Regions from separate parts of the Methylobacterium sp. A49B genome, predicted to be linked through region 1. Evidence: predicted binding sites of a transcription regulator. Region 1 holds the regulator's gene; the other holds the start of a gene.
The links. The regulator HrcA, encoded in region 1, represses chaperone genes, less so after heat shock. The targets are predictions, from matches to a motif close to GTTAGCACTCNCNNNNNGNGAGTGCTAAC.
Positions count from the first base shown of each region.

Region 2: the regulator HrcA is predicted to act here: its motif matches at 5,892-5,920, upstream of groES (co-chaperone GroES).

Region 1 is NZ_JBKFBO010000008.1:6-7,699, reverse strand. It holds gene ACLBX9_RS00520 (response regulator) at 80-469, shown strand; gene ACLBX9_RS00515 (YraN family protein) at 479-868, opposite strand; gene rsmI (16S rRNA (cytidine(1402)-2'-O)-methyltransferase) at 865-1,797, opposite strand; gene ACLBX9_RS00505 (penicillin-binding protein activator) at 1,972-3,231, shown strand; gene hemW (radical SAM family heme chaperone HemW) at 3,232-4,407, opposite strand; gene rdgB (RdgB/HAM1 family non-canonical purine NTP pyrophosphatase) at 4,447-5,094, opposite strand; gene rph (ribonuclease PH) at 5,091-5,804, opposite strand; gene hrcA (heat-inducible transcriptional repressor HrcA) at 5,986-7,041, shown strand; partial or broken gene ACLBX9_RS00480 (DUF1236 domain-containing protein) at 7,091-7,694, opposite strand, start outside.
Region 2 is NZ_JBKFBO010000117.1:293,547-301,240, forward strand. It holds gene mch (methenyltetrahydromethanopterin cyclohydrolase) at 1-605, shown strand, start outside; gene ACLBX9_RS22670 (ATP-grasp domain-containing protein) at 802-1,710, shown strand; gene ACLBX9_RS22675 (triphosphoribosyl-dephospho-CoA synthase) at 1,707-2,552, shown strand; gene fae (5,6,7,8-tetrahydromethanopterin hydro-lyase) at 2,792-3,304, shown strand; gene groL (chaperonin GroEL) at 3,819-5,459, opposite strand; gene groES (co-chaperone GroES) at 5,531-5,821, opposite strand; gene ACLBX9_RS22695 (CorA family divalent cation transporter) at 6,033-7,019, shown strand; gene ACLBX9_RS22700 (methyl-accepting chemotaxis protein) at 7,206-7,694, shown strand, end outside.

The sequences.
Region 1 (7,694 bases):
TCGCGTGGTTCGCGAGATGAGACCTACTGCACGGCAAGATCCCCGGTGGCGGGGGCGTTCGAAGGGAAGACGGCCCGGCGTGACTGCTGACCCCAACGATGACGTCCTCAACGGCGTCCGCGTGCTCGTCGTCGAGGACGAGGCTGCCATCTCGATGCTGCTCGAGGACATGCTCCTCGATTTCGGTTGTTCGGTCGTCGGCCCGGCCGCGCGCCTGTCGTCGGCCCTCGAGATGGCGTCGCAGGAGACCTTCGAGGTTGCGATCCTGGACGTGAACGTCGCGGGCGAGCCGATCTACCCGGTGGCCGAGGCCATCGCGAAGCGCGATCTGCCGCTGGTGTTCTCCACGGGTTACGGCGGGGCGGGTATCCGCGAGCCCTTCCGGGACAGGCCCGTAGTGCAGAAGCCGTTCAGCCAAGCGGACCTGAAGCGGACGCTGATCGGCGCGATCCGCGCCGTCCGGGACTGACGGCGGCGCCTACAAGCCTTCGATCGTGAAGGCGTCGGCCACGTGGGCCGGCCATTCCCGCGCGCCGACGAACACCGCATCCGCCCGGAAGGTCATGCCGGCGCTCCAGGTATTGCGGCCGATCCAGGCCCGGACCGCGCGGGAAAAGCGGCGGCGCTTGGCCGCATCGATCGCCTCGCGGGCGTCCTCGCGCCGGGACCGGGCCTTCACCTCGACGAACGCGACGGTGTTCCAGCGCTGGACGATCAGGTCGATCTCGCCCCCCGCGACGCTCACGCGCCGGCCGACCGGCCAGTAGCCCTTGAGCATCAGGACCGCCAGCGCCAGCCACTCGGCCCGATGGCCGCGCCGATAGGCGGCGCGGTGCCGCTGCGCCCGGTCGGGGAGCGCGCCGTTCAAGGTTCGCCCCGCGCCAAAACCAGCGCCCGCGCGTAGACGAGACGACGCGGCTGCCCGGTATCGTCGGCGACGAGGCTCGCGGCATCCTTGATCGAGTGCCGCTCGAGCGCCGCACGCAGCAGCGCGTCGAGGGCGGCATCGCTGTCGGCCGTGCGCTCGGGCGCCGTGGCGGCGCCGATGATGACGACGATCTCGCCCTTCGGCGGCCCATCCTCGGCGAAGCGCGCGCTGAGGGAGCCCAATGTGTCGCGTCGGACGGTCTCATAGAGCTTGGTGAGTTCGCGGGTCACCGCGGCGGGCCGGTCGGGACCCAGCATCGCGGCGGCGTCCGCCAGCATTTCGGGGAGGCGGTGCGGCGATTCGAACAGGACCAGAGTCCCGGGGACCGGGACGAGCGCCTCCAGCCGGTTGCGCCGGGCGCCGGCCTTCTGAGGAAGGAAGCCCTCGAAGAAGAAGCGGTCCGTCGGCAGGCCGGCGGCAACCAGGGCGGTCATCACCGCCGAAGGACCCGGGACGGGCGTGATCCCGATCCCGGCCTCGATGGCGGCTTGGACGAGCTTGTAACCGGGGTCGGAGACCAGCGGCGTACCCGCATCCGACACCAGGGCCAGGGCCTCGCCGGCGCGCAGGCGGGCGACCATGCGTTCGCGCACCGCCTCGTTGGAATGCTCATGGTAGGCGAGGAGCGGGGTTGTGATGCCGTAATGAGCGAGCAGCGTCCGGGTGACCCGCGTGTCCTCGGCGAGGACCGCGTCCGCCGCCGCGAGCGTCGCCAGGGCGCGGATCGTTATGTCGCGGAGGTTGCCGATGGGCGTCGCCACGATGTGAAGGCCGGGCGCCAGGGTTTCGGCCTCGCTCGCCAGCCCGAAAGCCGTGAAGGTCGGGGTCCGCGGCCGATCCGCTCCGGGTTTGTGGGACGGGACTCTCATGTGAGGAGCAGTCCCCGGGGCGTCGAATCGGCGGGTCATCGTTGACCATGTTGCCACACCTGCCGGCTCTCGTCGCGGCAGCGGCCACCTCCAGGGGGCAAGTCCGCTGCGGCGCGTTTACATTTCCAAAGCCGATCGTCAGGCTATCCCCGCCTGCTTGAGGGAGTCCGCGCGATGGCGCGTCCGATAGGGGTGCGGGAGGGTCTTCCGCGCGCCGCCGCCCTGATCGCCGCGCTCTGCGCCGCGCTGCCGCTCCTCGGCGGTTGCCTCGCCACCGACGGCGGGCGGCGCCGGCCCTCGGCTCAGGCCGAGCTGTCACCGCCCGCGGCGGTGCCGCAGGCGCCCGCCGCAGACGCCCCGCCGACACTCGCTGCGGTGGGCGGGCAACGCATCGGCTCAGGCGCCGTGAAGGTCGCCCTGGTGCTGCCGCTCAGCGGACAAGGCGCCGCGGTGGGCGCGGCCATGCGCAACGCCGCCCAGCTCGCCTTCGACGAAGGACAACAGCCGGACCTGACGATCCTCGTGGAGGATGACCGGGGCAATCCCGACGGAGCGCGGGACGCGACGCAGGACGCCCTCCGGCAGGGCGCCGAGATCGTCCTCGGTCCTCTGTTCGCGGGGAGCGTACAGGCCGCGGCCGCAGTGGCGCGCGCCGCGGGCAAGCCGGTGATCGGATTCTCCACGGACGCCACCGTGGCGGCCCGGGGCGTCTACCTCCTGAGCTTCCTGCCCCAGCCGGAGGTGGACCGGGCGGTGGAGGACTCCGTGGCGGGAGGCAAGCGTTCCTTCGCGGCGTTGATCCCCGAGACCGCCTATGGCAACGCTGTCGAGGCCGAATTCCGCGAGGTCGTGGCGCGCCAGGGCGCCCGGGTCGCGGCCATCGAGCGATACCCCGCGGGTGCGCCCGGCCCCGCCGTGGAGCGGCTGGCGCGCGTCATCACCGGTCCCGGCGCGACGGCCGACGCCCTGTTCATCCCGGAGACCCCCGAGGGCCTGCCGGGCGTCGCGGCGGCCCTGACCAAGGCCGGCTTCTCGCCGGCCCGCGTCCGCCCGATCGGCACGGCTCTCTGGAACGAGCCGGCCCTGTTCACCCTGCCGGCCCTTCAGGGCGGCCGCTTCGCGGCCGCGGACCGGAGCGGGTTCTCCAATTTCAGCGGACGCTACCAAGCCAAGTTCGGCACCGTTCCGCCGCGCGTCGCCTCCCTCGCCTACGACGCCGTGATGCTGACCGCGGCACTGTCGCGGCAATACGGATCGCAGCGCTTCGCCGAACCCACTCTGACGAGCGGAGCGGGCTTCGCCGGAGTGGACGGCACCTTCCGGTTCCGGCCGGACGGGCAGAGCGAGCGGAGCTTGGCGGTCTACGAGATCCGCAACAACGCCACGACGACCGTGAGCCCGGCACCGCGGCTGCTGGCCAAGCCGGCGATCTGATCAGGCTGCCAATTCGGCGACCAGGGCGTTGAGGACCGGCGCGCCCCGTGCGGTCGCGGCGATGCGGCCGCCCGGCCGCCGCTCCAGCAGACCATCGCCCACCAGCATGCCGACGCGGTTGCCGTTCAGCGGCCTGCCCTTCAGGGCCGCGTACCGTGCCGGATCGATGCCTTCGGCGAGGCGCAGTCCCATGACCAGAAACTCATCGGCCTGATCGGCGGCCGAAAGCATCTCGGTCTCGACGATGCCGTGGCCGTCGCGCTCGACCCGGGCGAGCCACGCCTCCGGCGATCGCTCCGTGATGGTGCCGACCCGCCCATGGGCCGTGACGAGTCGCCCATGGGCGCCCGGACCGATCCCGGCATACTCGCCGTAGCGCCAGTACAGCAGGTTGTGGCGCGATTCCGCGCCGGGCCGGGCGTGGTTGGAGATCTCGTAGGCGGGCAGCCCGGCCCCTGCGCACAGTTCCTGCGTCACGTCGTAGAGGGCCCGCCCGGTGTCGTCGTCGGGGATCACCAGCTTGCCGGCGGCGGCGAGGCCGTGGAACGGCGTGCCGGGCTCGATCGTGAGCTGGTAGAGAGAGAGATGCTCGGCGGCCCGGTCCAGCGCTTCGCGGAGTTCGGCGCGCCACAGCTCGGGGGTCTGATCGGAGCGGGCGTAGATCAGGTCGAACGACGTGCGGTCGAAGACGGCCTGCGCGACGCGGATGGCGTCGAGCGCCTGCGCCACGTCGTGAAGGCGGCCGAGTGCCTTCAGGGCCGTATCGTCCAGCGCCTGGACGCCGAGGGAGACGCGGTTGATTCCCGCGGCCCGGTAGCCGCGGAAGCGCCCGGCCTCGACGCTCGACGGGTTGGCCTCCAGGGTGATCTCGGCGTCCGACGCCACGGTCCAGTGCGCGGCCACCGCATCGAGGAGGCCCGCGACGGTCGCGGGCTGCATCAGCGAGGGCGTGCCGCCACCGAGGAAGACGCTGGTGACGGCCCGGCCGGGCGTCCGGCCCGCGGCGTTGGCGATCTCGGCCCGGAAGGCGTCGAGGAACCGCGACTCGTCGACGCCGCCGTGCCGGACATGGCTGTTGAAGTCGCAGTACGGGCACTTCGCGGCGCAGAAGGGCCAGTGCAGGTAGATCCCGAAACCCGCATCGCGGGTAAGATGGTCCGGGCCGGTCAAGGTCATGATGGACCTGGATGTGAGGGCAGGCGGCCGGTTTGGCAATCAGGAGGCTGGGGCGAGGCAGGCCCGGCTCAGCTCCACGAAGGCCCGCGCCCGGTGCGACAGCCCCTCGCCCTTCTGCCAGTCGACGCCGTGCTTCTCGTCGGCGCTCATCTCCCCGAACGTGCGATCGTGTCCCTCGGGACGGAAGATCGGGTCGTAGCCGAATCCGGCCGTGCCTTTCGCCGCCACGAGGTCGCCGAACACCCGACCTTCGAAAAGTTCGGTGTGTCCGTCGGGCCAGGCGAGCACCAGCGCCGACACGAAATGGGCGCGGCGGGACTGCGCCCCGCGCTGATCCAACTCCGCGAAGATCCGCGCCATGGCACCGGCGAAGTCCTTGGTCGGCCCGGCCCAGCGCGCCGAGAAGATGCCGGGCGCGCCGTCGAGCGCGTCCACGCAGAGGCCGGAATCGTCGGCGAAGGCCGGGAGCCCGGTCGCGTCCGCGGCGGCCTTGGCCTTGATGAACGCGTTCTCGGCGAACATCGTGCCGGTCTCGTCCGGCTCCGGCAGCCCCAGCTCTCCGGCCGACACCGCTTCGACGCCGAACGGCGCCAGAAGCTCGCGCATCTCGGTGAGCTTGCCGGCGTTGTGGGTGGCGATCACCACCTTGCCGGTCAGCCTCCGGCCATGGCGGGGCGCGGGGCTCACGCGATCGCCTCCTTCTGGAGGGCGACCAGCCGGTCGGTCCCGGCGCGGGCGAGCCGCAGCAACTCGAGGAGCTGGTCCTCCGAGAACGGCTCCATCTCGGCGGTGCCCTGCACCTCGACGATGCCGCCCCGGCCTGTCAGCACGAAATTGGCGTCGGTCTCGGCCGCGGAATCCTCGGCGTAGTCGAGGTCGAGGACGGGCGTGCCCTTGTACAGTCCGCACGACACGGCCGCGACGTGGTCGCGCAGCGGATCGACCGAGATGATCGAGCGGGCCCGCATCCAGGTGAAGCAATCGTGGAGCGCCACCCAGGCGCCGGTGATGGCGGCTGTGCGGGTGCCGCCGTCGGCCTGGATCACGTCGCAATCTATCGTGATCTGGCGCTCGCCGATCGCCGGCAGGTTGGTGACCGCGCGGAGCGAGCGGCCGATCAGCCGCTGGATCTCCTGGGTCCGCCCCGAGGGCTTGCCGGAACCGACCTCGCGGCGGGTGCGTTCGTGCGTCGCACGCGGCAGCATGGCGTACTCGGCCGTGACCCATCCCTTGCCGGAACCGCGGAGCCACGGCGGGCCCCGCTCTTCCAGGGAGGCGGTGCAGAGCACCCGGGTGTTGCCGAAGCTGACCAGGCAGGAGCCCTCGGCGTAGCGCGAGACCGCGCGCTCCAGGCTGACGGACCGCAACTCGTCGGCGGCACGCTTGGAAGGCCGCATTGCAGGCCCTTTCTGTCGAGGAGATCGAGGGCCGGGCTCATAGGCCGAGCCGTCACCGCGGGCAAGCAGCGCCCGGCTGATCGATCCCGGCGGATTGATCCTTGCCGGCCGTCCGGACATGATCGGACCACAGGATGACCGCGTGACAGATCCGACCTTCAGAGTGACGAACGGCCAGTCCATGCAGGCGCTTGCCGCGCTCAACGAGCGTGCCCGCGAGATCTTTCGCCAGATCGTCGAGAGTTATCTGACGACGGGGGAGCCAGTGGGATCGCGCAATCTGGCGCGAATCCTTCCGATGACTCTGTCACCGGCCTCGATCCGCAATGTGATGGCGGATCTGGAGCATTCCGGTCTGATCTTCGCGCCCCACACGTCGGCCGGCCGCCTGCCGACAGAGCTGGGTCTGCGGTTCTTCGTGGACGCCATGCTCGAACTGGGCGACGTCAGCCAGGACGAGCAGGCCCGGATCGAGGCGCAGATGCGGGCGGCCGCGTCCGGCCACACCTTTGACTCGGCGCTCGCCGAGGCATCGACGATGCTGTCGGGGGTGTCGCGCGGCGCCGGCGTGGTCCTGACCACCAAGGCGAACGTGAACCTCAAGCACATCGAGTTCGTCCGCCTCGATCCCGCCCGCGCCCTGGTGATCCTGGTCTCGGACGACGGCTCCGTGGAGAACCGCCTCGTGGACCTGCCCCCGGGCCTGCCGGCAGGCGCGCTTCAGGAGGCGACCAACTTCCTCAATGCCCGGCTGCAGGGCCGCACCCTGGGATCGCTGCGCGCCGAGATCGAGGCCGGACGCAAGGCCATGAAACGTGAGCTCGACGCCATCACCGAGCGCCTCGTGGATGCCGGGCTCGCCACGCCGGTCGGCCCGTCAGAGGCGCGCCAGCTGATCGTGCGCGGACAGGCGAACCTGCTCGACGACCTGCGCGCGGTCGAGGATCTCGAGCGCATCCGGCTGCTGTTCAACGACCTCGAGACCCAGAAGGACGTCATCGACCTCCTGGCCCGTGCCGAGGGTGGCGAGGGCGTGCGGATCTTCATCGGTTCGGAGAACAAGCTGTTCTCGCTGTCCGGGTCGTCGCTGATCGCGGCGCCGTTCCGCGACGGATCGCAGAAGATCGTGGGCGTGGTCGGGGTGATCGGCCCGACGCGACTGAACTACGCCCGGATCGTGCCGATGGTCGACTATACGGCGCGGGTGGTGTCGAAATTATTGGATGGCGGACGGTAGCAGGAGCCGAACGGGCGCATCGCCCGCCCGGCCCCGGGGATCGTATGCGTCAGGCCGGGATCACGTCCACGATCTCATACGTATCGGGATCGATGATCACGATATCGTCGCGCACCAGGATGAACTCGTAGCCCTCGTATTCCGGCACCAGGGTGACGATCGCCGGCGGCAGCCGGTGCAGCGTGACCGAGCGCGGGATCGCCGTCCCAACCGCCAGCCCGAACGCCACGTCCCGGAGGGGCGAAACGCCCAGGCGGGTGATCGAGCTGCGGAACTCGGTGCGCTGCCGCGTGTCGAGACGGCCGACCGCGCCGCGAGCGGAACCGCCCTCGCGGACGCCCCCACGACCACCCCGCTCACCGGCCGCGCCGCGGCCGCCCTGGTTCGGTCCGGCACCGTCCCGGCCGCCGCGCTCGCCCGCAGCGCCGGGCTCGCGCCCGCCACGGTCTCCGCGTTCCTCGCGGTTGCCGCGATCACCACGATCGCCGCGGTCGCCGGCGCCGGGGTTGGCGCCCGGACCAGCGCGCTCGGAGGGACCGTTGCGCTCGGCGGCTCCGCCGGGCCGGCCGGGTCCCTCGGCGCCGCGACCGGCAGGTCCGCCCGGCTCGGCTCCGCGCGCACCGCCCTCGGCGCCGCCAGGCCCGCGCGTCGCG
Region 2 (7,694 bases), on a different contig from region 1:
CGGTCGCGGCCGTCGAGGATCTCTATCAGGAACTCGGCTATCGCGACGCGGCGTCCAAGACCGCGCTCGTCCTCGAGGCGGCCGGCGGACCGCCCGACAGCGTGGTCGCCAAGGTCGCCGAGGCCTCGGGCCTCCGGCCCGAGGACTTGACCTTCATCTTCGCGCCGACCCAGAGCCTCGCCGGTTCCACCCAGGTGGTGGCGCGCGTCCTGGAGGTCGCGCTCCACAAGGCCCACACGGTCGGCTTCGACCTGCACACCATCGTGGACGGGATCGGCTCCGCGCCGCTGTCGCCCCCGCACCCGGACTTCATCAAGGCCATGGGCCGGACCAACGACGCCATCATCTACGGCGGGCGCGTCCAGCTCTTCGTGGACGCCGACGATGCCGACGCGAAGCAGCTCGCCGAGCAGCTGCCCTCCACCACGTCGAGCGATCACGGCGCCCCGTTCGCCGAGATCTTCGCGCGGGTGAACGGCGATTTCTACAAGATCGACGGCGCGCTGTTCTCGCCGGCCGAGGCGATCGTCACGTCGGTCCGCTCCGGCGCCACCTACCGGGGCGGACGGCTGGAGCCCACTCTGGTGGACGCTTCGTTCGCCTGAGTGGCCGGCTTGGCGCATCGCCGCGGCGATGCGGGTGCCGGCACCTGCTTCTCCCCTCCCACGGCAGCGGGGGAGGGGAGCAAGGCGAACCGACCGCCATCTTCGCGGTACCGAAGGCCCATGCGCCTGCTCGGACGAGCGACCTCGGTCCCGGCCACCCCTGAGAGCCGAGCCTTTCCCAACCATCAGGACCCCGATGCGCATCGGACTCGCGGCCGATAACGGCACTTGGCATCGAAACCGGCTCCTCACAGCCCTGCAGGCTCAGGGCGTCGAGCCGGTTCTGTTCTCCCTCGCCGACGTCGCGGTGGTCACCGGCGGCGGCGAGCCCCTGCGGGTGCCGGGCTTTCCCGAGGCGCTTCCGGACGGGGTCCTGATGCGGACCATCGCGGGCGGCACCTTCGAGGCCACGACGATGCGCCTCGGCGTCCTTCACGCCCTGGTCTCGGCGGGCGTGACCGTCTGGAACGCGCCGACCGCCATCGAGCGCTCGGTGGACAAGGCGGCCACCTCGCTCCTCATCGCCCGGGCCGGCCTGCCGACGCCGGCCACCTGGGTGTTCTCGAAGCGCGAGGCCGCCGCCGCCCTGGTCGCGACCGAGGCCCGGCCCGGCGCGCCGCTCGTCCTCAAGCCGCTGTTCGGCTCGCAGGGGGAGGGGCTCGTGCTGATCGAGCGGCCGGAGGATCTGCCCGACGAGGAGGCGGTGGCGCGGGTCTACTACCTCCAGCGCTATGTTCCGCGTCGTGACGGGTTGTGGCGCGATTACCGGGTCTTTGTCTGCGACGGGCGCGCCATCGCCGGCATGATCCGCGAGGGCGACGGCTGGATCACCAACGTCCACCGGGGCGGCCGGCCGCTGACCTGGGCGATGCCGCGGGCGGCGGCCGAACTCGCGGAGGCCGCCGCCGCGGCCGTCGGGGTCGACTATTCCGGCGTCGATCTGGTTGAGGACGGGGAGGGCGGCTTCTCGATCCTGGAGGTCAATTCCATGCCGGCGTGGTCGGGTCTGCAGACCGTCTGCGAGACCGACATCGCCGCCGCCGTGGTGCGCGGGTTCCTGGCCGCCGCCCGCGGCGCGAGCCGTCCCAGGCTCGTGGTCGCATGAGCATGCGCGACAGCACGCTCGACGCGGGGCTGATCGGAACGCTCTACCGGGCGGCCTGTCTGGCGGAACTCGACGCCCTCAAACCCGGCAACGTCCACGCCTTCGCGGCCGGCCACCGGATGGTGGTGGCCGACTTCATCACGAGCGCCGACGTCTCCGCCCCGGCCCTGGCACAAGCGGGGACCGGGATCGGCGCGCGCGTCCGCGACGGCGTCGCCGCCACGATGGCGGCGGTGGGCCAGAACACGAATCTTGGCATCCTGCTGCTCTGCGCTCCGCTGGCGGTCGCCGCCGAGCGAGGACAGTCGGTCTCGGCCAGTCTCGACAGCCTGCAGAGCCTGGATTCCGAGGCGGTCTTCGCCGCGATCCGCCTCGCCAATCCCGGCGGCCTCGGGCGGGCCGGCAACCACGATGTCGCCGCGCCGGCGCCGAAATCCCTGCTGGAGGCCATGGCGGAGGCTGCGGGGCGAGACCGGATCGCCCGCGCCTATGTCGACAACTTCGCCGACGTGGCGGCGATCGGCCTTCCGGCATTGTCGGCGGCCCGCGAGACGGGGCTCGACCCGTCGTGGTGCACGAGCGCGGTCCATCTCGCCTACCTGCGGTCGGTCCCGGACAGCCATATTGCCCGCAAGGCGGGATCGGCGACTGCCGAGGCCGTTCGGCGGGAGGCCGAGGCGGCGCTGACCGGACTCGATCTGGCCTGCAAGCCGGTCACGCCGCTCCTCGCCCTCGATGCCTCGCTCAAGGCCCGCGGCCTGAACCCCGGCACGAGCGCGGATTTCACGGTCGCGACCCTGTTCTGGGACGCCCTCGCGGCGGCGGGCGCCGTGCTGGCCTGAACCGCACCCGGGTTCCATAAATTTCCCCGCGCGGACAATAAGAAATTCCTTCGTTGCAGGGCCTTGCGCGGGTTGTGAGCCGCAGGGCCCCGCTGTAGGGTCCGCCGCGCTGTCCGGCCCAACCGGCTCGGCTCATCCGGCTCGGCCGGCATGGTCGGGCGCCGATAACAAGGATGGCTTCCCGGCCGCGGCACCGCCCGGCGCGCGGCTCTATTTCGGAATCCAGGGAGAGACACCGAATGGCGAAGATCACCAAGGTTCAGGTCGGCGAAGCGCTCGTCGGCGACGGCAACGAGGTCGCCCACATCGACCTCATCATCGGACCGCGCGGTTCGCCGGCCGAGTCGGCTTTCTGCAACGGCCTCGTGAACAACAAGCACGGCTTCACCAGCCTGCTCGCGGTCATCGCGCCGAACCTGCCGTGCAAGCCCAACACCCTGATGTTCAACAAGGTCACCATCAACGACGCCCGCCAGGCCGTCCAGATGTTCGGACCGGCCCAGCACGGCGTTGCCAAGGCCGTTCAGGACGCGGTGGCCGAGGGCATCATCCCGGCGGACGAGGCCGACGACCTGTACATCCTGGTCGGCGTGTTCATCCACTGGGAGGCGGCCGACGACGCCAAGATCCAGAAGTACAACTACGAGGCGACCAAGCTGTCGATCCAGCGCGCCGTGAACGGCGAGCCGAAGGCCTCGACGGTCACCGAGCAGCGCAACTCCGCGCAGCACCCCTTCGCCGCCAACGCTTAGATCGGGGACGGTCCTGGGCAGAGCGAGCCTCCGCCCGCACCGCGGGGCCTGCTCCAGCGACTGGCTTCGATCTTCCTTGGCCGATAGGTAGGCTTCTGAACGGGACGGCTCGCGCCGTCCCGTTTTTCGTTTGTCCTCTGCGCCAGAATAAACGTTGCCGGTCGGTGCTGCAGGGGATGCAGCGGCGTGATGTCCTGCCCGGTTGATGGGTGACGGCACGATCCGCATAGGCGACGCACCGAGACGGTCGGGATGGTGAGGCACCACCCGTCTGAGGTCGTCGCGGCGATCGAGCGATCGATTCCCTTGGTGGCCGAGACTCGGCAACGCTTCTTCTGCCTCGGCGCCGAAATCGAAGCCGATCTCGGCCGTACGGAGGGCAGACCGATCCAGGCTAGCCGCGTCGAACGGTGAACGCCTCAGCGCGGGGGATCGGAGCGGCGTCGGGAGATGCCTGAAAGAAAAAGGGCCGCCTCTCGGCGGCCCCTCCTCGTCTCGCAGGTCGGCCGAGGACTTAGAAGTCCATGCCGCCCATGCCGCCGCCCGGCATCGCCGGGGCAGGGCTGTCCTTCTTCGGCGCGTCGGCGACCATCGCCTCGGTGGTCACCAGCAGGCCGGCCACGGAAGCCGCATCCTGCAGTGCAGTGCGCACCACCTTGGCCGGATCGACGATGCCGGCCTGGATCATGTCGACGTACTCTTCGGTCTGCGCGTTGAAGCCGAAGGTCTCCGAGCCCGTGTTGTCGGTGATCTTGCCGACCACGATCGAGCCCTCGACGCCCGCGTTCTGGGCGATCTGGCGGATCGGAGCCTCAAGGGCCTTCAGCACGATCTTGATGCCGGCCTGGACGTCCGGGATGTCGGACTTCAGCTCGGCGACCGCCTTCTTGGCGCGCAGCAGCGCAGTGCCGCCGCCCGGGACGATGCCTTCCTCGACCGCCGCGCGGGTGGCGTTGAGGGCGTCGTCGACGCGGTCCTTCTTCTCCTTCACCTCAACCTCGGTCGCGCCGCCGACGCGGATCACCGCGACGCCGCCCGCGAGCTTGGCCAGACGCTCCTGGAGCTTCTCACGATCGTAGTCCGAGGTGGTCTCCTCGATCTGCGCCTTGATCTGGGCGATACGGCCCTCGATGTCGGACTTCTCGCCGACGCCGTCGATGATCGTGGTGTTCTCCTTCTCGATGCGCACGCGCTTGGCGCGGCCGAGCATGGGGAGCGTCACGTTCTCGAGCTTGATGCCGAGATCCTCGGCGATCATCTGACCCTTGGTCAGGATCGCGATGTCCTCAAGCATCGCCTTGCGGCGGTCGCCGAAGCCCGGCGCCTTGACGGCCGCGACCTTCAGGCCGCCGCGGAGCTTGTTGACCACGAGCGTGGCGAGCGCCTCGCCCTCGATGTCCTCGGCGATGATCAGGAGCGGCTTGCCGGTCTGAACCACGGCCTCGAGCACCGGCAGCATCGCCTGGAGCGACGAGAGCTTCTTCTCGTGGATGAGGATGTAGGGATCCTCGAGCTCGGCGACCATCTTCTCCGCGTTCGTGATGAAGTACGGGGAGAGGTAGCCGCGGTCGAACTGCATGCCCTCGACGACGTCGAGCTCGGTCTCGGCGGTCTTGGCCTCCTCGACGGTGATGACGCCCTCGTTGCCCACCTTCTGCATGGCGTGGGCGATCATCTGGCCGATCTCGGTGTCGCCGTTCGACGAGATGGTGCCGACCTGTGCGACCTCGTCGGAGGTCGAGACCTTCTTGGCGCGCGAGGTGATGTCCTTGACGGCAGCCTGCGTGGCGAGGTCGATGCCGCGCTTCAGGTCCATCGGGTTGATGCCGGCGGCGACGTACTTGGCGCCCTCGCGGACGATGGCCTGGGCCAGCACGGTCGCGGTGGTGGTGCCGTCACCCGCGATGTCGTTGGTCTTCGAGGCCACTTCGCGCACCATCTGGGCGCCCATGTTCTCGAAACGGTCGGAGAGCTCGATCTCCTTGGCGACCGTCACACCGTCCTTGGTGATGCGCGGGGCGCCGAAGCTCTTCTCGATCACGACGTTGCGACCCTTCGGGCCGAGCGTCACCTTCACCGCGTCGGCGAGGATGTCGACGCCGCGCAGCATCTTATCGCGGGCGTCGGCGGAGAAACGAACGTCTTTCGCTGCCATTGTGTGCCTCTTAGCTACTGGTTGAACCCCAAGGCCGGGACGGCCTCAAAGGGCGATGACGGGTGATCCGATCAGACGGCGACGACGCCCATGATGTCGGATTCCTTCATGATCAGAAGGTCCTGACCGTCGATCTTGACCTCGGTGCCGGACCACTTGCCGAACAGGACGCGGTCGCCGGCCTTGACGTCGAGCGGGTTGACGCGACCCTGCTCGTCACGGGCGCCGGGGCCGACGGCGACGATCTCGCCCTCCTGCGGCTTCTCCTTGGCGGTGTCCGGGATGATGATGCCGCCCTTGGTCTTCTCCTCGCTCTCGATGCGACGGACGACCACGCGGTCGTGCAGCGGACGGAACTTCATGAGCTGCCCTCTTGCTTCAGGTCTGGAGTTGGCGTTGATGCGGCCGGCGGGACCGCTCGCGAACTCGACTGTTAGCACTCTGTCTCGGCGAGTGCCAAAGACGGCGGCGAGATAGGCTCGGTCCGTGTCCGAGTCAAGGCTGTCGCACCCCCGCGCGACGGTGCGATGACGCGGCGGCGCCCTCTTTCTCCCTCACGGATAACGCGCCCCGATGCTGAACCTGCACGGACCCCACGGCCCGGTGGCATCGCAACCCGGCAGCGCCGTCGCGGCCGACGCCGTGTGGCTTGACCTGAATGATCCAACCTCCGAGGAAGCCGCCGCGGTCGAGGCGGCCACTGGCCTGCGCGTCCCGTCCCGGGCCGCCCTTTCGGAGGTCGAGACATCGAGCCGCCTGCGCCGGGTCAAAGGTGGCCTCTCGCTCTCGACGCCGATGATCACTTTCGAGCAGAGCGCATCGCAGCTGAAGCCGCTGGGCTTCCTGCTCACCAAGGATCATCTCGTCACGATCCGCTTCCACGACCTGCGCGCCTTCGACTCTTCCGCGAAGCGGATCTCCGACGGCGACGGGAGCACGACTCCGAGCGAGATCTTCCTGGTGGTCCTTGAGGAGCTGGTGGACAGCCTCGCCGACGCCCTGGAGGACATGGCGTCGGAACTCGATTCGCTGTCGACCCGGATCTTCGACTTCGACGTCCGCGGCAAAGACCGCCGCCGCTTTGAGAGCCCGCCGCCCCGCCGCCGCGATCTCGCCCTGCGCCGGATCCTGCGCGGCATCAGCAACAGGGGAAAAGTGCTGGGCAAGATCCGCGCGAGCCTGCTGGGCCTGGAGCGGATCGTGCCGTTCGTTTCGGCCGCCTGCGACGGCCTCGGCCTGCCCGAGGACGGCCGGTTCGACACGATCCGGCGCGACATCGAATCCCTCGACGAGTTCGAGACCCGGCTGGCCGAGAACGTTCAGTTCCTCCTCGACGCCGCCCTCGGCCTCATCAACATCGAGCAGAACAACGTCTTCCGTGTCCTGACCGTGGTCTCTGTGGTCGGTGTCCCGCCCACGCTGATCGCCTCGATGTACGGCATGAACTTCAAGCACATGCCGGAGCTGGATTGGGCCTACGGCTACCCCTACGCCCTCGCCCTCATCCTCCTGAGTGCGGTCGCGCCAATCGTATACTTCCGCATTCGCGGATGGTTCTGATATTTAAACGCATATCGAGTAATTTTTCTCCTCATAAAAATTTATGATCAGTAATACCTCGCGTCTTATCGCACGTCCTTGAGTTTTTCGTGGCCAGCAGGAACGAGCAAAACGAAAATAGCTGTCGATTAGACTATCTTTAACCGAGCGGGCGCTACACGGCGTCGGTTTGGAGCATACGAAATCATGTTCAAGCGTGCGACGTACAGCGAGGCGCAAGCCAAGATCGAAGCGCTCGATCGATCACTGGCCATCATCGAGTTCGGACTGGACGGTCAGGTTCTGAACGCGAATGAAAACTTCCTCAAAGTGATGAAATACTCGCTCGCGGAGGTTGTCGGCAAGCATCATCGCATCTTCGCCGATGATACTTATGCGCAGACAGCCGAATATGCGGCGTTCTGGGACAGGCTGAAAGGCGGCCACTACGTGACCGGGGAGTTCCCCCGGATCGACAAGGAGGGCGCCACCGTCTGGCTGGAAGCGACCTACAACCCGATCCTGGACGCGAAGGGCCAGCCGGTAAAGGTCATCAAGTTCGCCTCCGACATTTCGGCAAAGAAGAAGGAGATCACCCGACTTTTGACGATGATCGACAACGTTCCGGTCGCGGTGATGACCGCCGACCTGAACGACGACTTCAAGATCGATTATCTCAATGCCACGTCGCGTAAT